4 regions of the Mitsuaria sp. BK041 genome follow, and region 2 is predicted to be linked to each of the others. Evidence: predicted binding sites of a transcription regulator. Region 2 holds the regulator's gene; each other region holds the start of a gene.
What was found. The regulator LexA, encoded in region 2, represses DNA repair genes until DNA is damaged. The targets are predictions, from matches to a motif close to ACTGTATNNNNATACAGT.

Region 1 (6,965 bases), on a different contig from region 2:
CCAGGCAACCGATGTTGCCGTCCAGCGAGATGTAGGCCAGGTCGAACTTGGAGGCTTCGATCTCAGCCGGATCCTCTTCGTCCAGATCGCGGTAGGCGACGATTTCCGGATGACGGAACAGCGCGTTGGCGTCGAAGTTGAACTTGGCGTCCAGCGCGATCAGGTTGCCCTTGGAGTCGCAGTTCAGCGGGTTGATTTCCACCAGCGACGCGTCGGTGTCCATGTAGCACTTGTAGAGCTTGGCGAACAGGTCGACGGCCTGGTCCACCGAAGCGCCGGTCAGGCCGATGGCCGCGGCGATCTTCTTCGACTGCCCCGCGGTGATGCCGGTCAGCGGGTCGATGTACTCGGTGATGATCTTCTCGGGGGTCGAGTGGGCGACTTCCTCGATGTCCATGCCACCCTCGCTCGACGCGATGAAGGCCACCTTCTGGGTGCCGCGGTCGGTCACCAGCGAGACATACAGCTCATTCTTGATGTCCGCGCCTTCCTCGATGTACAGGCGGCGGACCTTCTGGCCGGCCGGGCCGGTCTGGTGCGTGACCAGCTGCATGCCCAGGATCTGCTCGGACAGCGCCTTCACGTCGTCCAGGCTCTTGCCCAGCTTGACGCCGCCGCCCTTGCCGCGACCGCCGGCGTGGATCTGCGCCTTGACCACCCAGACCGGGCCGCCCAGCTTCTGCGCGGCTTCGACCGCTTCTTGCACCGTGAACGCGGGAATGCCGCGCGGCACCGGCACGCCGAACTGGCGCAGGATTTCCTTGCCCTGGTACTCGTGAATCTTCATAGGGAGGTCTCGCTTGATGGATGAATCAGGAAGAGGCCGCCGATGCCGCGGACGCTCCGCGATGCCGGCGTTGAGATGGGGTTTGCAGCGCCGGATTCAGCCGGGCCTCCGCGACAAGGATCCCGTCGTCGCGGCCATAGGACCTCGCGTCGACGGTTCGGCGACGTTGCGGCGGATGGCGCTCGGGGGAGGCGGTGAAAGACATAAACCGATGCAAACACGCAAAAACACGCCCGCGGACGAACGCCGGCGGGCTGGTTTGCGAAGCCGAAAATGTAGCATGCTGCGTTGCATCAAGCCCTTGGCGCGGTTGTGCCGCGCACTGGCGTGGGCTTGTCAGCGGCTCGAAAGGTGCTCGTGACGCACGAAGTTTCAGGCGGTTTCTGCGTCTGTCACCGCTTCATGCGTCAGGGCCGGCGGCAACGCGGCGCACCGCCTTGCGGGCGAGTTCGGATCCAAAGCCTCGCCCCGTCAGGAAGCGCAGCCGTTTGGCCTCCGCCGACGCGTCCACCGGCGCTCCCTCGCCGAACTTGCGACGCAGCAACTCACAAGCGCGGTCCAGCTCTCCGGCCGCCAGCGCCGATCGCTGCTCCGCGTCGAGCGCCAACCCATGCTGGGCGAGCTCCTGCTCGATGCGGCGCTGTCCGAAGCGCTGGGAGCGCGCGTGGATGCGCGACTCGACGAATCGCGATTCGTCGAGATAGCCGTTCGCCTTGAGCCAGTCGAGGACCGCGTCCACTTCCTGGGTCAGCGTGACCGCCTGGGCTTCGGAGCCGTCTGGATCCTCGGCCTCGGAACGCCCGGCCCCCGGCCCTGGGCTCGAAGAGGGATTGCCCTCGCCGGCGGCGGCCTCGATCAGCGCAGCTTGTCGATCACGAGCAATGCGCAGCAGCTTGCGGCGCAGCTCCATCGCGCTGTGCTCGCGCTGCGCGAGCAGGGCCACGGCTCTGGCCTTGAGCGACAGCGGCTGCGAGGCCGAACCCCGCCGGTTTCCGGACGGAGTCATGCCGTCGCCCGGTGCTTACTCGGCGTCGCCAGGCGCGGCGCCCAGCAGGGGGATACCCAGCGATTCGCGGATCTTGTTCTCGATCTCGACCGCCAGGTCGGGGTTCTCGCGCAGGAACTCGCGCGCGTTGTCCTTGCCCTGACCGATCTTCTCGCCGCTGTAGGCGTACCAGGCCCCCGACTTGTCGACGATCTTCGCGGTCACGCCCATGTCGATGATCTCGCCCTCGCGGCTGATGCCCTCGCCGTAGAGGATGTCGAACTCCGCCGTCTTGAACGGGGGCGCCACCTTGTTCTTCACGACCTTGACCTTGGTCTCGGAGCCGATGACTTCCTCGCCCTTCTTGATCGAGCCGATGCGACGGATGTCCAGGCGCACCGAGGCGTAGAACTTCAGCGCATTGCCGCCGGTGGTCGTTTCGGGCGAACCGAACATCACGCCGATCTTCATCCGGATCTGGTTGATGAAGATGACGGTGCAGTTGGTCTTCTTGATGGTGGCGGTCAGCTTGCGCAGCGCCTGGCTCATCAGGCGGGCCTGCAGGCCAGGCAGCGCGTCGCCCATCTCGCCTTCAAGCTCGGCCTTCGGCGTCAGCGCGGCGACCGAGTCCACGATGATCAGGTCCACCGAACCCGAACGCACCAGCGAGTCCACGATCTCCAGCGCCTGTTCGCCGGTGTCGGGCTGGCTGATCAGCAGCTCCTGCAGGTTGACGCCCAGCTTCTGCGCGTACTGGACATCCAGGGCATGCTCGGCGTCGATGAAGGCGCACACGCCGTCCAGCTTCTGCATCTGGGCGATGACCTGCAGCGTCAGCGTGGTCTTGCCGGACGATTCCGGACCGTAGATCTCGATCACGCGGCCGCGGGGCAGGCCACCGACGCCCAGCGCGATGTCCAGGCCCAGCGAGCCGGTGGAGACGACCTGGATGTCCTCGATCTTCTCGCCTTCGGCCAGCCGCATGATCGAGCCCTTGCCGAACTGCTTTTCGATCTGGGCGAGGGCGGCCTGCAGGGCCTTGGCTTTTTCGGTGTTGGCGTTCTTCACGGGGGCGTCCATGCAATCTTCTCCTGTTGGCTGCGGCGGATTATGGCGCAATCTGTATATCTGTACAGTACTTTGTCGACCCGTGCCGCCCGTCGGTGCGGCTGCGGCGCTGTCGATGGCGGGATGTTAGGCCGCAGGTGGCTCACAGGATGAGCCAGCCGCACAACTCCCCCCGTTTTCGCCAAAGAGGGGGAAGTGCCGCCTCCCAAGCTGTCGCCCACCTGACTGGTGCCCCGCTCATCCGCCTGAGGACGGCTCGGAAACGCCTAGGGAAGCGCCCCGGACCGCTCCCTAGAATGTCTCCATAACCAGAGGGGACGACACATGCGCATCTTGATCGCCGAAGACGACCAGGTCCTGGCCGATGGCCTGCTGCGCTCGTTGCGAGCCTCGGGTTGCGCCGTCGACCAGGTCGGCAGCGGCAGCGAGGCCGACGCCGCGCTGGCCTCGCATGAGTTCGACCTGCTGATCCTCGACCTGGGATTACCGAAGCTGCATGGGCTGGAAGTGCTGCGTCGGCTGCGGGCGCGCGGATCGTCCGTGCCGGTGCTGATCCTGACCGCGGCGGACAGCATCGAGGAACGCGTCAAGGGCCTGGACCTTGGCGCCGACGACTACATGGCCAAGCCCTTCTCGCTGCAGGAACTCGAGGCGCGTGTGCGCGCGTTGACGCGCCGCGGCCTGGGCACCGCCTCCAGCGTGATCCGCCATGGCCCGTTGACGTTCGACGCCACCGGCCGCGTCGCTTACATCAACGATCAGATGGTGGAACTGTCGGCGCGGGAGCTGTCGCTGCTCGAGGTGCTGCTGCAGCGCGCGGGACGGCTGGTCAGCAAGGACCAGTTGGTCGAGCGCCTGTGCGAGTGGGGCGAAGAGGTCAGCAACAACGCGATCGAGGTCTACATCCATCGGCTGCGCAAGAAGATCGAGCAGGGGCCGATCCGCATCGCGACGGTGCGCGGGCTTGGCTACTGCCTTGAAAAGATTCCGGGCTGAGGTGCGGGGCGTCCCGGAGCCCCTGGGCGCACGCTTGATCGAGGACGCGCGGCATGGCGGGTGAATCGTCCGGCCATCGCTCGCTGTTCGGCGAGATCCTGGACTGGATGCTCGCCCCGCTGCTGGTCATCTGGCCGATCAGCGTCGCGCTGACGTGGCTGGTGGCGCAGGGCATCGCGAACAAGCCCTACGACCGCGAGCTCGACGAGATGGCGCGCACGCTGGGCCTGCAGGTCGCAACGGAGCCGGGGCCCGGCGACGCCTCCACGCGACGTGGGCGGTCGCGCTACGCGCTGGCCCCAGAGGCCGCGGCGCTGCTCCGGGCGGACGAGTCCGACACGGTCTACTACCAGGTGCTGGGCCTGCGCGGCGAATTGCTGAGCGGCGACGCCCAGTTGCCGGTGCCCGAAGTCGAACCGCCCATCGTGCCGTGGGAGGTCAACCGCCGTTTCGACGAGGTCAACAACGAGGCGGTACGGGTGTCCTACCTGTGGGTGGTGCCGGAGGGGATGGCCGGTGGCGACAAGATGATGCTGGTCCAGGTCGCGGAGACGCTGGGCAAGCGCTCGCGGCTGACCAACGAGATCATCAAGGGCGTGATCCTGCCGCAGTTCGTGATCCTGCCGCTGGCGGTGCTGCTGGTGTGGCTGGCGCTGGCGCGCGGCATCGCGCCGCTCAACGACCTGCAGCGCCGCATCCGCTCGCGGGACAGTTCCGACCTGAGCCCCATCGACGAGCAGCGCATCCCCGACGAGGTGGCCCCGCTGGTGCAGGCGATCAACGACCTGCTCGAGCGGCTCGATCAATCGATCCGCGCGCAGAAGCACTTCCTGGCCGACGCCGCGCATCAGCTCAAGACGCCGCTGGCGGGGCTGCGGACGCAGGCCGAGCTCGCCCAGCGCGAGATCGACGAGGGTCGCAGCTCGCCGTCGGAGCTGCGGCGTTCGCTCAAGCAGATCGCGGTCTCCAGTCAGCGTGCGGCGCACATGGTGAACCAGCTGCTGGCCATGGCCCGCGCCGAGGACCAGGAGCACGCCGCGCGCCGCAGCGAGGTGAACCTGGCGGTGCTGGCGATCGAGACGGTGCGCGATTTCGTGCCGCGCGCGATGGAGAAGCGGCTGGACCTCGGTTATGAGGGGCCGGAGGCCAGCCAGGCGGGCCTGCGCATCCACGGCCATCCCCTGCTGATCCGCGAGCTGATCCGCAATCTGGTGGACAACGCCTTGCTGTACACCCCCAGTGGAGGGACGGTGACCGTGCGGGTGGTCGAGGATCCGTTCGGCCAGGTCTGCGTGCTGCAGGTGGAGGACTCGGGGCCGGGCATCGCGGAGGCGGAGCGCGAGCAGGTCTTCCAGCCGTTCTACCGCGCGCTGGGCACCAATGTCGACGGCTCGGGGCTGGGCCTGGCGATCGTGCGCGAGATCGTCCAGCAGCACGACGCGGAGATCGCGGTCGACGACACGCGGGCACGCCGTCAGGCGGAGGCGGAAGGTGTGGGCCCTGGCGCGCGGTTCACGGTGCGCTTCGCCGCCCATCCGCTTGCCCAGGGCGAACGTTGAACCCGGCGGCGACGCATCCTCCACCCATCCGTCATTCGGTGCCCTGAACCTGGAGCCGGCGAGCGATCCAGCCTCAGTTCGAGCTAGCGACAACCCTTCCGGGCTTTCGAAGAATCACCGCCTCCTTCCTACTGAAGCGCAGGTGACTCCGATGGCATACCGACTTCCGGCGGCAACGACGATGCAGATGACGAGCGACGATTTCCTGGCCTGGGACTCTGGCGATGGCAGCCGATATGAATTGATCGACGGCCAGCCGGTCGTCATGGAAAGCGCGAGCGAGGGCCATCAGATCGTGGCCTGCAATCTCTATGTCGCGATGCGCCAGCATCTCCACGGCGCGCCCTGCCGGGCCATCCTGTCGCAGGAGGTGCGGTGCGACGACGGCAACTGCCTGGTCCCCGACGTGATGGTGTATTGCGACAAGGACAAGCGCCCGCGCGGCATGGAGGCCTGCCCGCTGATCGTCGAGGTGCTTTCCCGGAGTTCCGCCCGTGACGACAGGACCCGGAAGTTCGCGCGCTACCGCCGGCTGGCCGCGCTGCGCGAGTACCTGGTCGTCGACTGGGAGCAGCGCGCGACGGAAGTCCACCGCCTGGCCATCGACGGCTCCTGGCAGGTGACCCGCTACGCCGGCGGCGAGGTGGTGTACCTGGCCTCGATCGATCTCGCCCTGCCGGGCGACGTCATCTTCGCCGACCTGGAAGCGGCCGCCTGATGGCCGCCGGTCGACTCAGCGCTGCGTGCCGCCGCGACTCTTGGCGATCGACATCAGCATCCCCAGCGACAGCCCCAGCGTCACCATCGCCGTGCCGCCGTACGAGATGAACGGCAGCGGTACGCCGACCACGGGCAGGATGCCGGTCACCATGCCCATGTTCACGAAGACGTAGGTGAAGAAGCTCAGCGTGATCGCCCCGGCGAGCAAGCGGGAGAACAAAGTCGGCGCCTCGTGCGCGATGGCCAGGCCCCGCAGGATCAACGCGGTGAAGCCGAGCAGCAGCCCCAGCGCCCCGATCAAGCCGAATTCCTCGCCATAGGCGGCGAAGATGAAGTCGGTGGTCCGCTCTGGGATGAACTCGAGGTGCGTCTGCGTTCCCTTCATGAAGCCCTTGCCGGTCACGCCGCCCGAACCGATCGCGATCTCGCCCTGGATGATGTGGAAGCCCTTGCCCAGCGGATCCTTGGTCGGGTCCAGCAGCGTGCAGACCCGGTCCTTCTGGTAATCCTTCAGCACCACCCACTTCACGTCGGGCTGGCAGATCTGGTCCTCGCTGAAGACCAGCGCGGTGATGCCCGCGCCGGCCAGCACCAGCGCCGGAATGATCAGCTTCCACGACAGCCCGGCGAAGAAGATCACGTACAGGCCCGCACCCAGCACCAGCAGCGAGGTGCCCAGGTCCGGCTGCTTCGCGATCAGGCCGACCGGCACCACCAGCAGCACGAAGGCGGCGACGAAATCGGGCAGGCGCAGCTGGCCCTCGCGCTTCTGGAACCACCAGGCGAGCATCAGCGGCACCGCGATCTTCAGCATCTCGGAGGGCTGGATCACGACGCCGACGTTCAGCCA
Region 2 (6,965 bases):
AGCGGCCTGGCTCGAGACCTCGGCCGGCGAGGACCAGGTGCTGCTGTTGACGCGCGAGGCGCTGGTGGCGGCCGGCTTCGGCGCCGAGGGAGCGTCCGCATGATCACCTTGCGCAACGTCGTGCTGCGCCGCGGCACCAAGGTCGTCCTGGACGATGCGAGCGTCGTGCTGCAGCCCGGCGAGAAGGTCGGCCTGGTCGGCCGCAACGGCGCGGGCAAGTCCAGCCTCTTCGCGCTCCTGACCGACCGGCTGCACAGCGACAAGGGCGACGTCGAGATTCCGCGCCACTGGGCGCTGGCCGAGGTCGCCCAGCACATGCCCGAGACCGACATGCCGGCCACCGAGTTCGTGCTCGAGGGCGACATCCGCCTGATGGCCGCCCGCCAGGCGCTGGCCGACGCCGAAGCGGCCGACGACGGCCACGCGATCGCCGATGCCTACGCGCAGCTGATGGACGCCGGCAGCCTCGATGCCCCGGCCCGCGCGCAGGCGCTGCTGATGGGCCTGGGCTTCAAGGGCACGCAGGTCGATGCGCCGGTGAACAGCTTCTCCGGCGGCTGGCGCATGCGGCTGCAGCTGGCGCGCGCGCTGATGTGCCCGTCCGACCTGATGCTGCTGGACGAGCCCACCAACCACCTGGACCTGGACGCCCTGGTCTGGCTGGAAGCCTGGCTGCAGCGCTATGAAGGCACGCTGATCATCATCAGCCACGACCGCGAATTCCTGGACGCGATCACCAAGGTCACGCTCCACCTGGACGATGCGAAGCTGCATCGCTACGGCGGCAACTACACCGCCTTCGAGTCGATGCGCGCCGAGCGCATGCTCCAGCAGCAGCAGGCCTTCGACAAGCAGCAGGAGCGCATGGCGCACCTGCAGAAATTCATCGACCGCTTCAAGGCCAAGGCCTCCAAGGCCAAGCAGGCGCAGAGCCGCGTGAAGGCGCTCGAGCGCATGGAGAAGCTGGCACCCGTGCTCACCGCGTCGGACTTCAGCTTCGAGTTCCGCGAGCCGCTGAACCTGCCCAATCCGATGCTGATGTTCGACACCGTGTCCGTGGGCTACGACACGGACGAGGGCGAGAAGGTCATCGTGCGCGGCATCGACCGCTCCGTGCTGGCGGGCCAGCGCTTCGGCATCCTGGGCGCGAACGGCCAGGGCAAGTCGACCTTCGTGAAGACGGTGGCGCGCATGCAGCGCGCGATGGGCGGCACGATCACCGAGGGCAAGGGCCTGTCGATCGGCTACTTCGCGCAGCAGGAGATGGACGTGCTGCGGCCCGACGAAGGGCCGCTGATGCACATGATCCGGCTGGCCAAGGAGGTCAGCCCGAATGCGCGCGAACAGGAGCTGCGCGACTTCCTGGGCCAGTTCCGCTTCGTCGGCGACATGGTCAACCAGGAGGTTGGCAGTTTGTCCGGCGGCGAGAAGGCGCGGCTGGTGCTGGCGATGCTGGTGTGGCAGCGCCCCAACCTGCTGCTGCTGGACGAACCGACCAACCACCTGGACCTGCAGACGCGCGAGGCGCTGTCGATGGCGCTCAACGAGTTCGAAGGCACCGTCATGCTGGTCAGCCACGACCGCGCGCTGCTGCGCGAGGTCTGCGACGAGTTCTGGCTGGTGGCCGACGGCAAGCTCGCGCCCTTCGATGGCGACCTCGACGATTACCAGCGCTGGCTGCTGGAGCAGTCCAAGGAGGCCGCGAAGCTGGCGAAGGAACAGGCCAAGCAGGCGATTCGCGAGGCCCGGGCCACCGGCAAGGCCGAGGCACCACTCGCCGCGGCCGCACCGGCCCCGGCCGTCGCGCCGCCACCCGCCGCGGCGCCCGCGCCCTCGCCCGTCAAGCGCGAGGACCGCAAGCTCAGCGGCCAGGCCCGTCAGAAGCTCAACGAGCAGACGCGCCCGCTGCGCAAGGAGATGGAGCAGATCGACGCGAAGATGAAGGCCTGGGCGGAGGAACGCGCGGCGCTGGAAGCGCAGCTCTCCAACCCCGGGCAGACGCCCGCACAGATCGCCGACGCGGGCAAGCGGCTGAAGGCCATCAGCGATGAGATCGACGAAGCCGAGATGCGCTGGCTGGAGCTGAGCGAGCAGGTCGACGCCGTTCAATCGGCCGGCTGAGCGCAAAGGCTCAGCGATCTGCGCAGGGCTTTGCCCTCACCCCTCCCTCTCCCGCAACGCGGGAGAGGGTGTTCTCACCGAGACCTTCGAACGGGTGGCCTCGAATGGATGTCGTCGGACGGGTGGGGCTCCTTCGCGTCCCCTTTTTCCGTGCTGGCGGCGCTCGTCCCAGGCACCGATAGTTCGCCTCAACGGCGGACAAAGACCATTTCAATTGCGTGCAATTGAATTGCTCGCTACATTTCATCCCATGCCGAAGACGAACCCTTCCAGCCCCCAGGACGCTGCCGCCGTCAGCACCGCTGGCGGCCAGCCCTCGATGCCCGCCGGCACCGACTGGCTGAAGCTGGACGTTCAGCTCTGCTTCGCGCTGTATTCGACCTCGCTGGCGATGACCAAGCTCTACAAGCCGCTGCTGGCGCCGCTGGGCCTGACCTACCCGCAATACCTCGTGATGCTGGTGCTGTGGGAGACGGAGGGCCTGGGCGTCTCGGAGCTGGGACAGCGTCTGAGCCTGGATTCCGGCACGCTCACACCGCTGCTGAAGCGGCTCGAGGCCAGCGCGCTGATCGAGCGCCAGCGCGCCCGCGGCGACGAGCGCCGCGTCGAGATCCATCTGACCGCCGCTGGCCGCGCACTGCGCGATCAGGCGGTAGGCATTCCCGAGCAACTGGCCTGCGCCAGCGCCTGCGGGCCGGCCGAGCTCGAATCGCTGACACGCCGTCTGCAGGCCTTGCGCACCAAGCTGCTGACCCACCTCGCCGCAGATTCCGCCGCAGATTCCGCCGCCGATCCCGCCGCGCTCACGGAGAGCGACGGCGAGGACGGCAACCCCTGACCCCAAGCGTTCTTTCCCCTCACCACCAAGGAGCCCCACATGGCCATCGAAAAAGCCCTCTACACCGCCACCGCCACCGCCACCGGCGGCCGCTCCGGCACCGCGCAATCGTCCGACGACCGCCTGAAGGTCCAGCTGTCCACGCCCAAGGCGCTGGGCGGCGACGACGGCGCCGGCACCAACCCGGAACAGCTGTTCGCCGCAGGCTATTCCGCCTGCTTCATCGGCGCGATGAAGGCCGTCTCGGCCCGCAACAAGGTCGCCCTGCCAGCCGAAGTCTCGATCACCAGCGAAGTCGGCATCGGCCCCCACGCCAACAAGCCGGGCGCCTTCGGCATCGCCGTGGCGATGAAGATCTCGGTGCCGGGCATGGACCGCGCGCAGCTGGAAAAGCTGGTGGCCGACGCCCACGAGGTCTGCCCCTACTCGAACGCCACCCGCGGCAACGTCGACGTCACGCTGACGATCGTCTAAGCCTTCCGCGGCGCCCGGTCACCACCGGGTCGAGCACAAAGAAAAGCGCCGGTCATGCCGGCGCTTTTTCATTCATGGGTCCAGCCGTCGACGCTTCGCTCCGTCGCGACCGACGAAGCCACTCGCGACGGCTGTGGTTCAGCGTTGCAGCAGGCTGAGCATCAACTCGACACGCGCCGCCCACGGCGACAGCGCGGCGGCGGGCTCATCGCCGGCGCCCACGATGCGTCCCTGCGCGCACCGCGTCGTCCGCCACACCGGCACGCCGGCCTCCTTGAGCGCGCGCACCGGCGCCTCGAGCACCTGATTCACCGTGCCGTTGCCCGTGCACGCCAGCACCAGCCCCTGGAGACCGGCCGCTCGCCAGGCTTCGAGCGACCGCGCATCGGCGCCCGCATGGCTGGCGAGCACCTCCACCCAGGGCCACTGGCTCGCGTCCTCCGGCAACAGCGCCGCGCCGAGCGCCTCGCCCCCCGGCCAATCGCGGAAGCGCCGCACGACGCCCTCCTCCACCACGGCCAGCGGCCCGGCGTCAGGCCCGGCCTCGAAGGCGTCGAGCCGGTAGCTGTGCGTCTTGCGCAGCTCGAGCCCGGACCAGACCTGCCCCGCCACGACGGCGATGACGCCTCGCACGCCTTCGCTCTCGGCAACGGCCACGGCGTCCAGCAGGTTCTGCGGACCATCCGCCTGGATGGCGGTCGCCGGCCGCATCGCGGCGGTCAGCACGACCGGCTTCTCCGGCGCCAGCACGCGCTGCAGCAGATAGGCGGTCTCTTCCAGCGTGTCGGTGCCGTGCGTGATCACCACGCCGCGGACCTCGGGCCGGTCCAGGTGCTCCCGCACCCGCTTCGCCAGCCGCGCCCAGGTGGCGTGATCCATGTCCTTGCTGTCGAGCTGGGCCAGTTGTTCGGCCTCCAGCGACTTCGCCGCGAGCGCCGGGACCGCCTTCACCAGCGACTCCACCGACAGCGAACCCGCCTTGTAGCCGACGTTGTCCGTGGCGCTGCCGGAGGCGCCGGCGATCGTGCCGCCGGTGCCGATGATCACGAGGGTCTGGGGCGCGCTTTGCAATTTGTCGTCTCCTGTATAAAAATCCAGATGCTGGATGGATTCTCAGGCGGCTTTCGAACCCTCGAAGCCGTTTTGCATTCCAACCAGTCCTCCATGGAATAAAGGCCTGTGCTCGTGGATACACCGCCCAAACTCACCGCCCGCCAACAACAGATCTTCGATCTGGTCCGCGACAGCATCGAGAGCACCGGCTCGCCGCCCACGCGCGCCGAGATCGCGCAGCAACTCGGCTTCAAGTCCGCGAACGCCGCCGAGGAACACCTGCAAGCGCTCGCCCGCAAAGGCGTCATCGAACTGGTGGGGGGCACCGCGCGCGGCATCCGCCTGCCGTCGACCGCGCTGCGCCAGGTCAACCGCGCCCGGGAGCACAGCCAGTTCGCCCTGCCGCTGGCCAGCCTGGCGCAGCTGACGCTGCCGCTGGTCGGCCGCGTCGCTGCCGGCGCGCCCATCCTCGCCGAGGAACATGTGGAGCAGCACTATAGCGTCGACCCCTCGATGTTCTCGAAGGCGCCGGACTTCCTGCTGCGCGTGAAAGGCATGAGCATGAAGGACATCGGCATCATGGACGGCGACCTGCTCGCCGTGAAGAAGACCAGCGAAGCGCGCAACGGCCAAGTCGTCGTCGCGCGCCTGGGTGACGAGGTCACCGTGAAGCGCTTCCAACGCCATCCGGATGGCATCCGACTTCTCCCGGAGAACGCCGATTTCGCCCCGATCGAGGTTACGCCGGATGAGCAGTTCGCCATCGAAGGCCTGGCGGTGGGATTGATCCGCTCCGGCGGGTTTCACTGAGCGGGTACGAGTGCCGCATGGCTGCGCGAAAGACGCACACGAAAGCGGCTTCGGCCGCTGAATGCCTCACGCTGCGGCAAATTCCCAACATCGGTCCTGCGATGGTTCGGGATTTTGAATCGATGGGGATTCGGCAGCCCGCGGATCTCATCGGCGCCGATGCATTTGCGCTCTATCAGCGGATTTGCAAACTGACCGGCAAGCGCCACGATCCCTGCGTTCTGGATACCTATATGGCGGCCGTCGATTTCATGAACGGTGCCTCGCCCAGAGATTGGTGGAGTTATACCGCCCAGCGCAAGCGCGAGTATCCGGACCTCTGAATATTCCGTGGGCGTGACCCGCCTTAACCAGAATGAGACCGGAACGGGCAAAGAAAAAACCCTGCCGATTTGTATCGACAGGGTTTCAATATTGGCGGAGTGGACGGGGCTCGAACCCGCGACCCCCGGCGTGACAGGCCGGTATTCTAACCAACTGAACTACCACTCCAGATACGACGCTGTTGAGCGCGTCGATATCATTCGCGAACAAGTTTCGCTGCAAGCCAACGGATCCATTCAGAACCGCGATGCAGCCAAGCCTTGCCAAACTTGGCGTCCCCTAGGGGATTCGAACCCCTGTAATCACCGTGAAAGGGTGGTGTCCTAGGCCTCTAGACGAAGGGGACTGAACCTTCTTGCTGTGACTCGGTCAGTGCGTACCGGCAACCCAGACTCCCAAGGAATCTGGTGGAGGTAAGCGGGATCGAACCGCTGACCTCTTGCATGCCATGCAAGCGCTCTCCCAGCTGAGCTATACCCCCGAATGCTGACGCATCGAATCGGTACGCTGCCCGAGCCTCAACTGTGTTGGCGGAGTGGACGGGGCTCGAACCCGCGACCCCCGGCGTGACAGGCCGGTATTCTAACCAACTGAACTACCACTCCAGATACTCAGAATCTTTCGATTCCTTCGCATCAAACTGGTCTCGCTTTGATTCGATCAATGACTTGATCGCTTCTCTGCGTCGATTTCGTTACTATACCTGATTTTGACAACGCTTAAATCGAGTTCCGAAGAATTTTCGATTTTCACGTTCAATCTCAGTCAGTAACCAAGCTCGAAAACTTGGCGTCCCCTAGGGGATTCGAACCCCTGTAATCACCGTGAAAGGGTGGTGTCCTAGGCCTCTAGACGAAGGGGACTGAACCTTCTTCCTTGAACCGCGCGCCACGCAAACCGAAGTTTGGTGGAGGTAAGCGGGATCGAACCGCTGACCTCTTGCATGCCATGCAAGCGCTCTCCCAGCTGAGCTATACCCCCTTTGGGGATTCGAACCGATTCGATTCAACTACTTTTGAATCTCATCGGGGAGCTCGCGCTCCCCGTTTTGATTCGCCGTCTGCTGCTTCGAAGTTCGTTTCGAACAACGCGCTGTTCAAGCGAGAACGAGAGTATAGAACGAGTTTTAAACGGAACGCAAGCGGTTCAACAAAATTTCTTTGTCGAAGAGTTCCAGCACCGCATCGACCGACGGCGTCTGCGCGCGGCCGCAGGCCAGCACGCGCACCGGGATGGCCAGTTGCGGCATCTTCAGGCCGTGCGCCGCGATCGTTTCCTTGATGGCGGCGCTGATGGAAGCCTTGTCCCAGCTGGCCAGCGCCTCGAGCTTGTCGGCGAACGCGAG
Region 3 (6,965 bases), on a different contig from region 2:
GGCGCCGATGGCCGCTCAGGCTGGTCAGCGCGTCGCCCGCCGCCAGCATCGTCATCTGCTGCTGGTTCAGGCCGGTGCGGCGCGCCAGGTCTTCCGCGTCGTTGAACGGGCCGCGTCTGCGCTCGAGGCAGATCGCCGCCGCCGAGGCCTGCTGCAGGCCCTTCACCAGCCGCAGTCCCAGCCGCACCGCCACCGGCGCCGCGTCGATCGCCAGCGCTTCGTCCGACTCCAGATAGGGGTCGCCGTCCTCGTCCTGCGCGATGCCGTCCTGGTCCAGCGGCCGCGCATCGAGCGCCTCGGTGTCCTTGCCGCGACGCGTGGGCCGGATCACGCGGCCATCGGCACGCTCCAGCGTGCAGTCCCAGTCGCTGTGCATCACGTCCGGCGGCCGCACCTCGACGCCGCTGCGCCTGGCGTCCTGCACCAGCTGACTCGGCGAATAGAAGCCCAGCGGCTGCGCGTTCAGCATCCCCGCCAGGAATTCCGCTGTCCGGTGCTTCTTGAGCCAGCTGCTCGTGTAGACCAGCAACGCGAACGACGCGGCGTGCGACTCCGGGAAGCCGTACTCCGAGAAGCCCTTGATCTGCTCGAAGATCTGCTCCGCGAAGGACACCGGGTAGTCGCGCGCGCGCATCCCTTCGATCAGCTTCTCGCGGTATTTCCCCAGGTCGCCCTTGCGCTTCCAGGCCGCCATCGAGCGCCGCAGCTCGTCGGCCTCGCCGCCGGTGAAGCCGGCCGCGATCATCGCGATCTGCATCACCTGTTCCTGGAACACCGGCACCCCCAGCGTGCGGTCCAGCACCGATTCCAATCCGCTCGGATAGACCACCGGCTCCAGCCCCTGTCGCCGCTGCAGGTAGGGATGCACCATCCCGCCCTGGATCGGACCGGGCCGCACGATCGCCACCTCGATCACCAGGTCGTAGAACTTCTCGGGCTTGAGCCGCGGCAGCATGCTGCGCTGCGCCCGGCTCTCGATCTGGAACACGCCGATCGTCTCGGCGCGCTGGATCATCTTGTAGGTGGCCTGGTCCTCGGCCGGAATGTCCTTGACCTCGAAGGGAGCCCGCTGGCGCTTGCCGATGAAGTCCAGCGTCTTGCGGATCGCCGTCAGCATGCCCAGCCCCAGCACGTCGACCTTGAGCAGTCCGACCGCGTCGAGGTCGTCCTTGTCCCACTCGATCACGGTGCGGTCCGGCATCGACGCGTTCTCCACCGGCACCATGCGCGTCAGCGGTCCCTGCGTCAGCACGAAGCCGCCCGGATGCTGCGACAGGTGACGCGGGAAGCCGAGCAGCTCCGAGGTGATCTCCACCAGTTGCCGCACCGCCAGGTCATTCGCGTCCAGGCCCGATTCGCGCAGCCGCTCCGCGTCGATGGTCTGGCCGTCCCACCACTGGTGGTTGCCGCACAGCGTGTCCAGGGTCTCCGGCTCGAAACCCAGCGCCTTGCCGACGTCGCGCAGCGCGCTCTTGACCCGGTACGAGATCACCACCGCCGCCAGCGCCGCGCGCTCGCGCGTGTACTTGCGGTAGAGGTACTGGATGACCTCCTCGCGGCGCTCATGCTCGAAGTCGATGTCGATGTCGGGCGGCTCGTTGCGCTCCTTGCTGATGAAGCGCTCGAACAGCACCTGCATCCGCTGCGGATCGACCTCGGTCACGTGGGTGCAGTAGCAGACGATGGAATTGGCCGCGCTGCCGCGCCCCTGGCACAGGATGCCCTGCGAGCGCGCGAAGTGGACGATGTCGGCAACGGTGAGGAAGTAATGCTCGTAGCGCAGCTCCTCGATCAGCGCGAGCTCGCGTTCGATCTGCTCGCTGACCGCCGGAGGAATGCCGTCGGGCCAGCGCCGGCCCGCGCCTTCGTAAGTCAGGCGGCGCAGGTGGCTGGCCGGCGTCTCGCCGTCGGGCACGACCTCCGAGGGGTAGTGGTAGCGCAGTTCGTCGAGCTTGAACTCGCAGCGGGCGGCCACGCGCAGGGTCTCGGCCAGCAGTTCGGCGGGGAAGGCCAGCCCGAGCCGGCCCCGCGCGCGCAGGTGGCGCTCGGCGTTGCGGTCCAGCGCCTGGCCGCACTCGGTCAGCGGCCGACCCAGCCGGGTCGCGGTCAACACGTCCTGCAGCGGTTTGCGGCTGCGCACATGCATGGTGACGTCGCCGACGGCCACCAGCGGGATCTCGGTCAGCGCGGCCGCCTCGCGCAGTCGCAGCAGACGGCTTTCGTCGTCGAGCTCGCGGGTCTGGGTCACGCCCAGCCAGCAGCGGCCGGTGAAGCGCGACAGCAGCCAGCGCGACATCGCCAGCAGCGGCGCGGCCGCCGCATGCCGGTCCGCGCAGGCGATGACGACGCAGTCATCCAGTGCCTGGGGGCCGATGTCGTCGATCGTGCAGCGGTAGCTGCCCTTGTCGGCCGAGCGCCGCAGCCTTGAGATCAATTGGCACAGGTTGCCGTAGCCGTTCAGGTTGCAGGCCAGCGCCACCAGCGTGAAGGGGGCCGCCTCGTCCGGACCGGCGCCGTCGCGCGGGTCGATGCGGAACTGGCTGCCCACGAGCAGCTTCAGCCCATGCTGCTTGGCGGCCACGTGCGCGCGCACGATGCCGGCCATCGAGCATTCATCGGTGATCGCGAGCGCGCTGTAGCCGAGTTCCCTGGCGCGCTCGACCAGTTCCTCGGGCCAGCTGGCGCCCTTGAGGAAGCTGAAGTTGCTCAGGCAGCGCAGTTCGGCGTAGTCCGGCAGCGCGGGTGGCGCGGGCAGTGCGGCGGCGGGCAGGGCAGGCGGGGCGGTCATCGCTCGACCCCGTTCAGGCGTAGACGCCGTGCAGGAACCAGGCGCTGCCGCCATCGTCCAGCGGTTGCCGGAAGATGGCGACGACGCCGGCGCTGTCGTTGACCGCGATCCAGTAGTCGCGCACGACGTTGCGGTGGCCGACCGCCACCATCGCCGCGTCGTCCTGTGGCACGAGCGCGGTGAAGGGCGGCGCGGTCTGGTCCCGGGCGCCGGCACCGGTCCCAGTCCGAGTCCCAGTCCCAGTTGCCGCGTCCGCTGGCGCGCGCGCCGGCAGGCGGTCCCACCAGCCGCCCTCGACGCGGTCGGGACCGACCAGCAGTGTCAGCGCGCCCTGGTAATGCGGCCGGTGTTCGCGCAGCGCCAGGCGCAGCGGCGGCTCCAGCAGGAAGCCGGGTTCGGGCATGGACGGCGCGGGCCGCGTCGCCAGACGCCGGCGCCCCGTGCCCGAGGCGCCGGCGCGCTGGCCGTCGGTGGCGGGCTGCCAGCGCGTCATCCATTCGAGCCGGTGATCGTCGCCAGGCGCCGGCTGCATCACCCGCTCCGGGCCCAGGCGCGCGGCGATGCGCTCCAGCGTCAAGTAGAGCGTCTCGCCGGTGCGCACCGTGTCGGGCAGCAGCGAGGCGCTGTCCTCGGTCATGGCCTGGACGCCGATCGCCTCCAGCCGCAGTTCGCCCACCGGCGCCAGCAGCTTCGTCTTGGCCAGGTGCTCGGCCATCAGCCGGCAGAAGTGCTCGAGCGCGCGGATCGGCTCGGCGGTGCGGATCGTCAGCGATCCGCCATCGCCCGCGTCCTTGGCGCGCATCGAGTCGTGCACCCAGTGCAGCGTCACGCCGGTCGCGCCGGCATGGCGCGCCGCCAGCCAGCCGCACAGCCGCATCAGCAGCGGCCTCGCGCCCAGCAGCAGCGCCGGCGCGTGGTCCACGCGGCCGGGCAGCTCGATGCGGGCGTGGAAATCCTCCGGCAGCACTTCCCAGCGGTGCGCCTCCGGACGCAGCCCGTAGGCCTGGTCCAGCTTCGCCAGCAGCGCCGCGCCGAAGCGCCGGCTGATGCCGCCGCGCGGCAAGGCCCGCAACTGGCCCAGCGTGTTGATGCCGGCACGGCTCAGCGGCTCCGCATGTTCGGCGCCGGCGCTCAGCGCCTGCAGCGGGAGCGGATCCAGCACCGCCTGCAGCAGCCGGCCGCCCAGGTCCGGCACGCCGCAGCGCGCCAGCACCAGCGCGGCGGTGGCCGTCGGCGCCCAGCCGATGCCGACGGCGCCCAGGTCCGGCGCCTCGTCGGCGATGCGCGCCTGGAGCGCGCCCCGGCCGCGGAACAGCCGCAGGCTGGCCTCGACCTCCATGACGACGGCGTCCTCCATCAGCGCCACGCGCGGCGTGAACTGCAGGCACCACACGGCCAGCCCCGCCTGCGCCTCCGGACAGATCCCCCAGGGATGGTCTGGCGGCGCGGCCGGATCAGCGGACGGCGCCGGCGGACGAGGCGGCAGGATCAGGGCGACCCACAACATCGGTCAGCTCCGGGAACAGGGCGAGCGGCTGCGGCGCGCGCGAGGATTCGGACAAGGCGGCGGCGGACGCTGCGGCGGGCGCGGCTTCAGTCGCGGCGGGCATGACCGGCGCGAGTGGCGCGAGCGGCGCGACGGGGCGCATCGTGCTGGGCCGCATCACCCGGGGCGTCAGCACCCGCTCGAGCCCGCCCGGGATGGACGCCAGCCGCAGCGGCGTCTCATGGGCGGGGCCCTTGCGCTTGAGGATCAGGACGTCCAGCGCCCAGTCGACGTCGATCGTCACCTGCAGCCGCAGCGGCGCTGGCGAGGGGTCGTGGCGCGCGGCCAGCGGCCGGAACAGGAACACCGGCCCCTCGAAGGACTGCGCCAGCACCTGCAGCCGCCGCAGCTGTTCCGGCGCGGCCTGCGGCATCCAGGCCAGCACCGCGCCGGCGGCGTTGGACTTGATCAGCTGCTCGGCGCACCAGAGCCGCTCCGAGGGCGCGCGCGCGTCGATCCAGACCAGGTGGCGCTCGTCCAGTCCCAGGTGCATCAGGCCGGGCAGGTGCGGGCGCTTGGGCGGGCCGACCATCGCCACCGCGGCGCCGTCGGCGACCACGCGTCGCAGCGCCGGGCCGGCCAGCCGCCATTCGGCCAGCGAGAACTGCGGCAGCAGCAGTTCGGTCAGCTGGCGGCCGGGCCAGCCGCCGCCGGGCAGTTCCGCGTCCAGCGCGTCGAAGCCGCTGGGCCAGACCGTGTCGGTGCCGCGGCCCAGCGCGTCGCCGCGCCAGACGGCCTCGGCCACGGCGGGGGGAAGGGGCAAGGGCAGGGCGGACATGGCGGGGCGGTCGGCGGAACGATCAGCGAGACGGTCGGCGGAAGAGACGACAACGCCGGTCGTGACACCGGCGTTGGGAGCTGTATATGCATACAGTATAGGTGGGACGGCCGACCCGTCCAGCGGATGTCGCGCTTCAAGTGGGGAGAATGTCCCGCTCCCTGGACGCCTGCCCGAAGCTCAGCGCGAAGCGCGTCCCGCCGTTGGCGGGCGCCTCCAGGCTGACGGTCCAGCCCAGGTGCTCGGCCACGCGCTTGACGATGGCCAGGCCCAGCCCGGCGCTGCCGGCGCCGGCCGGGTCCACCTGCATGAAGCGGTCGAAGATGCGATCGCGCACCGCCGGCGGGATGCCGATGCCGGTGTCCTCGATGACGACCCGGCCGGCCTCGAGCCGGATGTCGACGCGGCCTTCCTCGGTGAACTGGCAGGCGTTGCGGATCAGGTTGCCCAGCGCGATCGCGGCGAGCTCGGGCCGCGCCGGCACTTCCAGGGCGGCATCGGCGGGAGCGGCATGCAGCGTCATCTCGACGGCCTTGCCCTTGAGCAGCGGCCGGCAGCGCTCCATCTCCTGGCGCAGCAGCGGCAGCACCGCGGTCGGCGGCGCGCCGATGCTGGCCGGATCGCGCGACAGCAGCAGCATCGCGACCACGCGTTCGCTGGTGTCGGCGGCGGTGCGGCGGATGCGCTCGGCCAGCTCGACCATGTCGTCCCGGCCGTGCAGGCGCGCCTTCAGGACCTCGGCGGCGCCCAGCATCACCGCCAGCGGGGTGCGCAGCTCATGGCTGACGTCGCCGGTGAACCAGCGCTCGCGGTCCAGGTAGCGCTGCTGGGCCTCGGTCTTGGCGGCGAAGGCGCGCGACAGCACGCCCAGTTCGTCGGTGGAATCCTGCAGCGGGTACTCGCGCGGCGCGGCGCCGGTTTCCACCGCGCGCGCCAGCGCGGTCACCGGCGCGACGATGCGGCTCGCGGTCAGTTGCGCCAGGAACAGCGCCAGACCCAGGCAGCAGACGAAGGCCAGGCCCAGCAGGCCGTAGACGCCCGCCTCGATCTTGGCGAAGTCCTCGTCGCGGTCGGTCAGCACGAAGACCGGGCCGAGGTCGTTCCGGACCAGCGCGCTGACCAGCTGGCCGTCCTGCGGCAGCGTGTACTTGCCGGGCGGCTTCCCGCGCAGCGGGGCCGGGATCTCCGTGCCGCGGTAGAGCGTGACGCTGGGCGGCAGGTCGGGCTCCAGGCCCTGCCGCTCGCGGGCGATCAGCTCGTCGGCGGTGCGGCTCAGGCGCTGGTCGATCAGGCGGTCCTCGATGCTCGAGGCGATGCGCACCGCCGCCACGGCGAAGGCGCCGCAGACCAGCAGGGTCAGCAGCAGGAAGGCCGCGGCGACGCGCGTGCGCAGCGTCGTCGGCGCGGCGGTGGAGCGCAGGCGCCAGGGGGCGCGGGTCACGCGGGGCTCATCCCGCATCGGGCGACACCAGCCGGTATCCGATGCCCGGATGGGTCTTCAGCAGCGGGACGGGGAAGGGCTTGTCCAGCGCCGAGCGCAGCGCGTGGATGTGGGTGCGCAGCGCATCGCTGTCGGGCGGGTCGTTGCCCCAGACCTCGCGTTCCAGGTCCTCGCGGCGGACCAGCTTGGGGGCCTCGCGCAGCAGGGCCGAGAGCAGCTTGTAGCCGGTGGGCGTGAGCTGCAGCGGCTTGCCGGCGCGGGTGGCTTCCAGCGTGTCGGGGTCGAAGCTGACATCGGCGTAGCTCACCGCCGAGCTCAGGTTCAGCCCGTGGGAGCGCCGCATCAGCGCCTTGAGGCGGATCTCCAGCTCGACCAGCGAGAAGGGCTTGACCAGGTAGTCGTCGGCGCCGCT
Region 4 (6,965 bases), 190 kb from region 2:
CCGCCCAGATGGAATGGCTGGCGAAGAACGACTACCGCGTCGTCAAGCTCTCGCAGCTGACCGGCTACCTCGAGGGCAAGGAGCCGCTGCCGCCCAAGGCGGTGGTCGTCACCTTCGACGACGGCTACGAGTCGGTCTACAAGTTCGCCTACCCGGTGCTGCGCAAGCTGGGCCTGCCCGCGACGATGTTCGTCTACACCGATTTCGTCGGCGCCGGCGGCGACGCGGTCAGCTGGCCGCAGTTGGCGGAGATGCAGGCCTCGGGGCTGATGGACATCCAGGCCCATTCGAAGTCGCACCGCAACCTGATCGAGCGCACCGCCGGCGAGAACGACGAGCGCTACAAGCGCAACCTCGACAGCGAGACCGCCGGCCCGCGCGACCTGATCGAGCAGAAGCTCAACACCAAGGACCAGGTGCGCCATTACGCCTATCCCTACGGTGACGCCAACGAACTGGTGCTGGAGACGCTGACGCGTCAGAAGTACACGCTGGCGGTGACCGTCAACCCGGGCGGCAACGCCTTCTACGCGCAGCCGCTGATGCTGCGCCGCACGATGATCTTCGGCGACCACGACCTCGAGGCCTTCAAGGCCCGGCTGCAGACCAGCCGCCGCATTGGACAGACGCCATGAGGGCCGCGCTCGCAGTCCTCCTGGCCGCCGCCGCGCTGGCGGCCTGCAGCAGCGGCCCGAGCGGCGCGCTGCGCGGCGGTGAAGGCGTGGCCGGCTCGCCCCCCACGGCCTTCGAGCAGGCGCAGGTGTCGCGCGCGCAGGAGCAGGTGAAGGACGGCCAGCTGGCCGAGGCCGCCTGGACCTGGGAAGCGCTGACCGTGCTGCGGCCCGACAACGCCGGCTACCGCGACAGCCTGGCCGCGACCCGCCAGCTGATCGACAGCGGCGTGAGCGAGCGGCTCGAGAAAGCCAGGGCGGCGCAAAAGCGCGGCGACCTGGACGGCGCAAGCACGGCCTACCTGGGCGTGCTGGCGCTGCAGCCGGACAACGAGGCCGCCGCCGACGCGCTGCGTGGCCTGGAGAAGGAACGCAACCAGAAGAGCTACCTGGGCAAGCCGACGCGGCTGACGCTGCGCAAGGCGGGCCCGCCGGTGGCGGCCAAGCCGGCCGCCAAGGCGCAGGCGGCGGGTGCGTCGGGCAAGGACCCGGCCCCGGCCGCGGCGTCGGCCGGGCCGGACCGCAACGAACTCGAGCACATCGCGATGCTGGCCGCGCAGGGCGAGCTCGACGAGCCGATCCGGCTGCTCGAGCGCCGCGCGCCGCAGGACCGCAACGATCCTTCGGCCAAGCGGCTGCTGGCCGACCTCTACGTGCGCAAGGCCGAGAAGATCTCGACCATCGACAAGTCCGGCGCGGTGATGCTGCTGCAGAAGTGCCTGCGCGTGGATCCGAAGAACGCGCGCGCGACCGCGCTGATGCGCCAGCTCATCGACGAGTCGGCCGCCAAGGCCCCCGCCGCGGCGGGACCGGCCGCGGCGGCGAAGAACAAGGTCGACAAGCGCTAGTCGCGGGCATCGGCGTTGGCCGACGGCCGCCGCCGAAGGCCGCCGCAGATGGTTGCCCGCGCCCCGACGCCTAGAACGTCACCGTGACCGAGGGCGCGCTGCGCTGCGCCTCGCCGTGGAACACGGCCTCGATGTTGTTGCCGTCCGGGTCCAGCACGAAGGCCGCGTAGTAGCCCGGGTGATAGGGCCGCTCGCCGGGCGCGCCGTTGTCGGTGCCGCCGTTGGCCAGCGCGGTCTTGTGGAAGGCGTCGACCGCCGCGCGGTCCCGGGCCTGGAAGGCCAGGTGATGCCGCCCGGTCAGCTGGCCCTGCGCCGCATCGCTGCTCGCGGTCGACACGAACAGCTCGTCGGCCCAGAAATAGTCGTCGCCCGATCCGCCGATCGGCACGCCCAGCGGCGGCAGGACCGCCTCGTAGAAGTGGCGGCTCGCGGCCAGGTCGCGCACGACGAGCTGCAGGTGGTCGATCAGGCGTCCGCGGTGCAGTTGCTGGACTTCCATGGAGGCTCCTTGAAGTGGGTCGGCATGACGCCGGTCAGGGCAAACGGCGTTCTTATCCGCCCGGCGCGCCGGCGTCATTCGTTTTTCCGTCGACGGCCCGCCGCGCCCCCGGAGTGCGGGACAAGGACGATGCGCCTGCCAGGGTCCTCGGCGTCCGGCTCAGATCACGCCCGGTCCGCCGCGCCGTCGGCGGTTCCGGCACCGGAGCCGGCGACCTGGGCGATGCTGACGCTCGGCGGCCTGCTCCTGCTGCTGCGCCAGCGGCGGAGCAGGGGACCGGAGACGGTCCTTTCCAGCACCCCCGCCAGCAGCACGCAGGCCACCACCGCCGGCGCGTAGACCGCGAAGGTCCAGGCCTGCGACGCGCCCATCACGGCGCGATACAGCGCCACCGTGCCGAGCACGACCAGCATGTGGCTCAGGTAGAGCTCGTAGCTGAGCTCGCCCAGACGGGCGAGCCAGCGTCCGCCACGGCGTGGCGCCGGCGGGTGAGCGACCGCGGCGACCAGCAGCGCGGCGGTGCCGACGCACAGGACGTACATGCCGCCCTTGAAGAGATGGCGGTGGACGAGCTCGCCCCAGCCGATCACCAGCAGCAGGCCGACGCCGCCGAGCACCGCCAGCAGGCGGGCCTCGCGCGCGCCTGGCCGCCAGCGCCGCGCGAGCAGCGCCGCCAGCACGCCCCAGGCGATCGCCGACATGCCGGGCAGGTAGGCCTTCTCCCACCACACCTCGTCGCTTGGCGGGACCAGCGCCCTCAGCGGCACCAGGGCGAGCGCCAGCGCCACCAGCGCCGCCACCAGCAGCGGCCGGGGCAGCGCCAGGCACAGCAGCGGGAAGCCGACGTAGAAGACCTCCTCGATCGACAGCGACCACAGCACGTCCCAGGCCGCCGGCGCCCAGCCGGTGCGGCCTTCATACCAGTTGAAGGTGAAGCTCAGCGCCGAGCCCAGCAGGCCGGCCAGCGACTGCCGCTCGCCCGGTGCGAAACCAGGCACGCCCAGCAGCGCCAGGGTCGACAGCAACGCCAGCATCACCAGCAGCAGCGGCAGGATGCGCGTGGCGCGCGCGCGGTAGAAGGCGCGCAGGTCGACCCGGCGCAGGTCGCCATCGCGCGCCAGCAGGCGGGTCGTGATCAGGAAGCCCGAGATCACGAAGAAGATGAACACCGCCTCGTAGCCGTTGAAGCTGATCGCGTCGATCAGGCGCTTGGGCAGCCAGGCACCGGCCAGGCTGGGCGCCAGCGGCAGGCGGAAGGGCAGGGCCAGGTGGTGGACCACCACCAGCAGGATGGCCACGCCACGCAGGCAGTCGATGGCGAAGTTGCGCGGCGTGGTCTGGGTCATGCGGAGTGGCGGCCCCAGGCCGCCGAGAAGGGATGGCGGCGCGGATGTTAGCGGCGCCTGGCGTCGGCGCGGCCGCTCATCGGAGTGACGGCCGTTACGTCGTCGAGCCACGCGGTGGCAGCACGATCGGGCGAATGCGCCTGGGCGCGGTCGGTCCGGCGTCCAGCATGTCGCGCACGCGGTCGTCAGCCTGCGCGACCAGCGGCTCGATCAGCGCGGCCTCCGGCAGGTTGGCCCAGTAACGGCGCGGCATCTCGCGGGTCATCATGGCCAGCTTCAGGCGCGCCGGATTGAAGATGCTGCGGTAGTAGGTCAGCCACAGCGCCGCGCCAGCGTCCGGCGGTGGCGCCGTCTCCCGCCGCGCCCCCGGGCCGGCGCACAGCCGGACGCCGTCCCAGTGCATCGAGACGCGCGGCGACAGGATGGTCCAGCGCAGGTTGGCGAAGCGCCGCGCGAAGAAGGGCGAGGCGGCCTCGAGCACATGGTGCTCGGGCTCGAACCAGGCGACCAGGCGTTCGCCGTCGGTGTCCTCGACCGGGACGAAGCGCACGAAGGCATGGGTCTTGTGGATCTCGTGCCGCACCTCGCGGGCGAGCCGCTCCGCGTGGCGGCGGTCCTCGTCGAAACGGTCATGCCAGCACGCGGGATCGGTCCTCAGGCGCGACAGCAGGCGGTGCAGGAGCTCGAAGCGCCGCGGCTCGCGATGCAGCAGGGCGGACCGGCACAGCGACAGGAACGAGGCCGGCACCGTGAACGCGGCGCTCGCGACGCGCTCGTTCGCGTCGGTCGCATCGACGTCCCCCACTGTCGACCAGAGGTCGCCGTCGTCCTCGCCGGTGGTCCACTCGACGGTCTCCGGCGCCACGCCGTCCAGCACCAGGCGCCGGGCGGCGAGGCGGAAGCCGTCGAAGTCGACGGGTCCATCGAGCCGCACGCGGATCATCCGAACAGTCCCAGCTGCGTGGGAGTGCCCGCGACAACGCCCCCGACCACGCCCGTGCCCGTGCCCGCGTCCGCTGCCCCACTGGCGCGAGTCGGGGCTGGCGGTGCCGCGCCAGGACGATGACCGTCGACGATGACGAAAGGCAACACCCGGCGCAGCGGCAGCTTCATGTGGCGCAGGTCCTCGGCCCGCACCCGGCGCAGTCGACGGGCGGCGATCAGCCGGTCGACCGACCCGACGCCCAGGCCGGGCACCCGCAGCAGCAGCTCTCGCGGCGCCTGGTTGAGGTCGACCGGGAAGCGCTCCGGATGCGCGAGCGCCCAGGCGTGCTTGGGATCGACGTCCAGCCGCAGCAGCCCGGTGCCGTCGTCGACGATCTCCTCGTGGTCGAAGCCGTAGAAGCGCATCAGCCAGTCGGCCTGGTAGAGGCGGTGCTCGCGCACCAGCGGCGGCGCCTTCAGCGGCAGGGCCCGCGCGGCATCGGGAATGGGGCTGAACGCCGAGTAATAGACGCGCCGCATGCGAAAGCGCCCGTAGAGCGCGGCGCTGCTGCGCAGGATGCTGCGGTCGTCGCTGTCGTCGGCGCCGACGATCATCTGCGTGCTCTGGCCGGCCGGGGCGAAGCGCGGCGGCCGCGCGGGGCGCGGCGCGGCGCCCGGGATCACGCGGATCGGCGCCTCGCCCGTTGTCGCGCCAGTGGACCCGACCGACGACCCGCCGGTTGATCCGTCCGCTGACGCCCGCGCCTCACGGGCCTCGTCGATGTGCAGCCGCAGCCGGCCCATCGAGCGATGGATCGCGCTCGTGTCCTTCTCGGGCGCGAGCTGCTTCAGGCCGGCCTCGGTGGGCATCTCGACGTTGATGCTGAGCCGGTCGGCATACCGGCCGGCCCGGCGCAGCAGTTCGTCGCTGGCATCCGGGATGGTCTTGAGGTGGATGTAGCCGCGGAAGTCATGCACCTCGCGCAGCGTCTGCGCCACCCGCACCACCTGTTCCATGGTGTGGTCGGGGCTCTTGATGATCCCGCTGCTGAGGAACAGGCCCTCGATGGTGTTGCGGCGGTAGAAGTCCAGCGTCAGCCGCACGACCTCCTCGACGCTGAAGCGCGCCCGCGCCACGTTGCTCGACGACCGGTTGACGCAGTACAGGCAGTCGTACTGGCAATGGTTGGTCAGCAGGATCTTGAGCAGCGAGATGCAGCGGCCGTCGGGCGCGTAGCTGTGGCAGATGCCCATGCCTTCCGTCGAGCCGATGCCGGCGCCGCCGACGGAATCGCGCCGGTCGGTGCCGCTGGATGCGCAGGAGGCGTCGTACTTGGCGGCGTCGGCCAGGATGGCGAGCTTGCGGTCGAGGTCCATGGGGCGCGCGGGAATGACAAACAACTGTATGAATATACAGTAATTGAGTCATCCAGCTCTCGCCTCACCGGCCGCCTGCGAGGGAGTTCCGCCGGCGAGCGCCCATGCAAAAGAGGCGCACGCGGCGCCTCTTCCTTGGGGTGTCCGACGCCGTCGCAGCGGCGCGGTGTCACTTCAGCTGGTCGGCCTTGGCCTTCAGCGTGACGGCCTTCTGGCGTTCCAGCTTGGCCAGCTCGTTGTCCGGGTCGAGCTGCAGCACCGTGTCCCAGCCGCGGATCGCGCCGGCCAGGTCCTGCTTGGCGAAGGCGGTGCGCGCATTCAGCGTCGCCCGGGCGATCTGCTTCTTGCGCAGCGCCTCGATGCGGGCGGCGGCGCCGGGATGATCGGCGGCCTCGGCGCGGCGGAACTCCTCCAGCGCCTTGTCCATGCGGCCGGCGCGCTCGTGCGCATCACCGGCACGCATGGCCTTCTCGCCGGGCGACAGCTCGGCCACCGGCGGCGGCGCGGGCGGGGCGGCGGGCGCCGGAGCGGCGGCCACGGTCGCGGGCGGCGCGGCCGGCGCGGCGGCCTTCGGATCGGGGCGCGCCGAGGGGCGCGGATACAGCGGACCCGCCGGCGGCTTGCCGGGGATGCGCAGCACCTGGCCGCCGGCGACCTGGCGCGGCACGCGGATGTCGTTGTAGCGGGCCAGGATGTAGAAGGCGTAGATGTCGCCCATGAAGCGGCCGGCGATCCGCGACAGGGTGTCGCTGGACTGCACCGTGTACGCGAAGGACTCGCGACCCAGCAGCGCCACCGGGTCGGCGGTGATCTGCTTCATGAGGCTGTTGGCCAGCTTGTTGCCGGGATCCAGCTGCAGCGCGCGCTGCAGCTCGGCGCGGGCCTGGTCTTCCTGGCCGGCTTCCAGCAGTTCGATCGACTGCATCGCGGTCTTCTGCGCCAGGGCCTGCTCGGCGGGCGTCGGCGGGACCGGCTCCGGCGGCGGGGGCGGCGGAGGCGGCGCCGTCACCACCGGTTCGGGCGGCGGCGGCGCGGGCGCGGGCGTCTGGCAGGCCGCCAGGGCCAGGCTCAGCAGCAGCACCGAGACGGCCGACAGGGCGGATGGCACACCACCTCGCAGCGCGGCGGCAATCGAGGGGGAGGCGGTCGGGGCGTCGGGACGGAAAGTGGTCGACATCGGCATCACGTCGGGATTCGAGCGGGGTGGAGTATGAAACAGCGACAAGCCCCCCGCAGGTGACTTTCGTTCATTGAAGCAGGACCTTTGTCACGCAAACATCCCATGCCAGTCTCTCGAGGT

Region 1: recA (recombinase RecA) is a predicted target of LexA. The motif match lies at 2,892-2,909, and genes of this name have one in related genera.
Region 3: imuA (translesion DNA synthesis-associated protein ImuA) is a predicted target of LexA. The motif match lies at 5,192-5,209, and genes of this name have one in related genera.
Region 4: FHT38_RS09330 (putative DNA modification/repair radical SAM protein) is a predicted target of LexA. The motif match lies at 5,689-5,706, and genes of this name have one in related genera.

Annotation. Positions count from the first base shown of each region.
Region 1 is NZ_JACHYT010000002.1:1,718,952-1,725,916, reverse strand. It holds gene sucC (ADP-forming succinate--CoA ligase subunit beta) at 1-787, opposite strand, end outside; gene FHT38_RS23460 (regulatory protein RecX) at 1,188-1,730, opposite strand; gene recA (recombinase RecA) at 1,809-2,852, opposite strand; gene FHT38_RS23450 (response regulator transcription factor) at 3,165-3,836, shown strand; gene FHT38_RS23445 (sensor histidine kinase) at 3,890-5,395, shown strand; gene FHT38_RS23440 (Uma2 family endonuclease) at 5,547-6,113, shown strand; gene rodA (rod shape-determining protein RodA) at 6,129-6,965, opposite strand, start outside.
Region 2 is NZ_JACHYT010000001.1:1,921,623-1,928,587, reverse strand. It holds gene prmB (50S ribosomal protein L3 N(5)-glutamine methyltransferase) at 1-103, shown strand, start outside; gene FHT38_RS08490 (ATP-binding cassette domain-containing protein) at 100-2,121, shown strand; gene FHT38_RS08485 (MarR family winged helix-turn-helix transcriptional regulator) at 2,441-2,959, shown strand; gene FHT38_RS08480 (organic hydroperoxide resistance protein) at 2,999-3,433, shown strand; gene FHT38_RS08475 (asparaginase) at 3,572-4,504, opposite strand; gene lexA (transcriptional repressor LexA) at 4,619-5,296, shown strand; gene FHT38_RS08465 (helix-hairpin-helix domain-containing protein) at 5,314-5,619, shown strand; tRNA gene FHT38_RS08460 (tRNA-Asp) at 5,712-5,788, opposite strand; tRNA gene FHT38_RS08455 (tRNA-Glu) at 5,891-5,966, opposite strand; tRNA gene FHT38_RS08450 (tRNA-Ala) at 6,026-6,101, opposite strand; tRNA gene FHT38_RS08445 (tRNA-Asp) at 6,149-6,225, opposite strand; tRNA gene FHT38_RS08440 (tRNA-Glu) at 6,408-6,483, opposite strand; tRNA gene FHT38_RS08435 (tRNA-Ala) at 6,526-6,601, opposite strand; gene gltX (glutamate--tRNA ligase) at 6,747-6,965, opposite strand, start outside.
Region 3 is NZ_JACHYT010000002.1:171,003-177,967, reverse strand. It holds gene FHT38_RS16700 (error-prone DNA polymerase) at 1-2,788, opposite strand, end outside; gene FHT38_RS16695 (DNA polymerase Y family protein) at 2,802-4,295, opposite strand; gene imuA (translesion DNA synthesis-associated protein ImuA) at 4,243-5,112, opposite strand; gene FHT38_RS25665 (HAMP domain-containing sensor histidine kinase) at 5,249-6,553, opposite strand; gene FHT38_RS16680 (response regulator transcription factor) at 6,561-6,965, opposite strand, start outside.
Region 4 is NZ_JACHYT010000001.1:2,114,792-2,121,756, forward strand. It holds gene FHT38_RS09305 (polysaccharide deacetylase family protein) at 1-635, shown strand, start outside; gene FHT38_RS09310 (hypothetical protein) at 632-1,519, shown strand; gene FHT38_RS09315 (VOC family protein) at 1,590-2,018, opposite strand; gene FHT38_RS25740 (hypothetical protein) at 2,241-2,357, shown strand; partial or broken gene FHT38_RS09320 (acyltransferase family protein) at 2,333-3,364, opposite strand; gene FHT38_RS09325 (TIGR03915 family putative DNA repair protein) at 3,459-4,307, opposite strand; gene FHT38_RS09330 (putative DNA modification/repair radical SAM protein) at 4,304-5,665, opposite strand; gene FHT38_RS09335 (LysM domain-containing protein) at 5,835-6,842, opposite strand.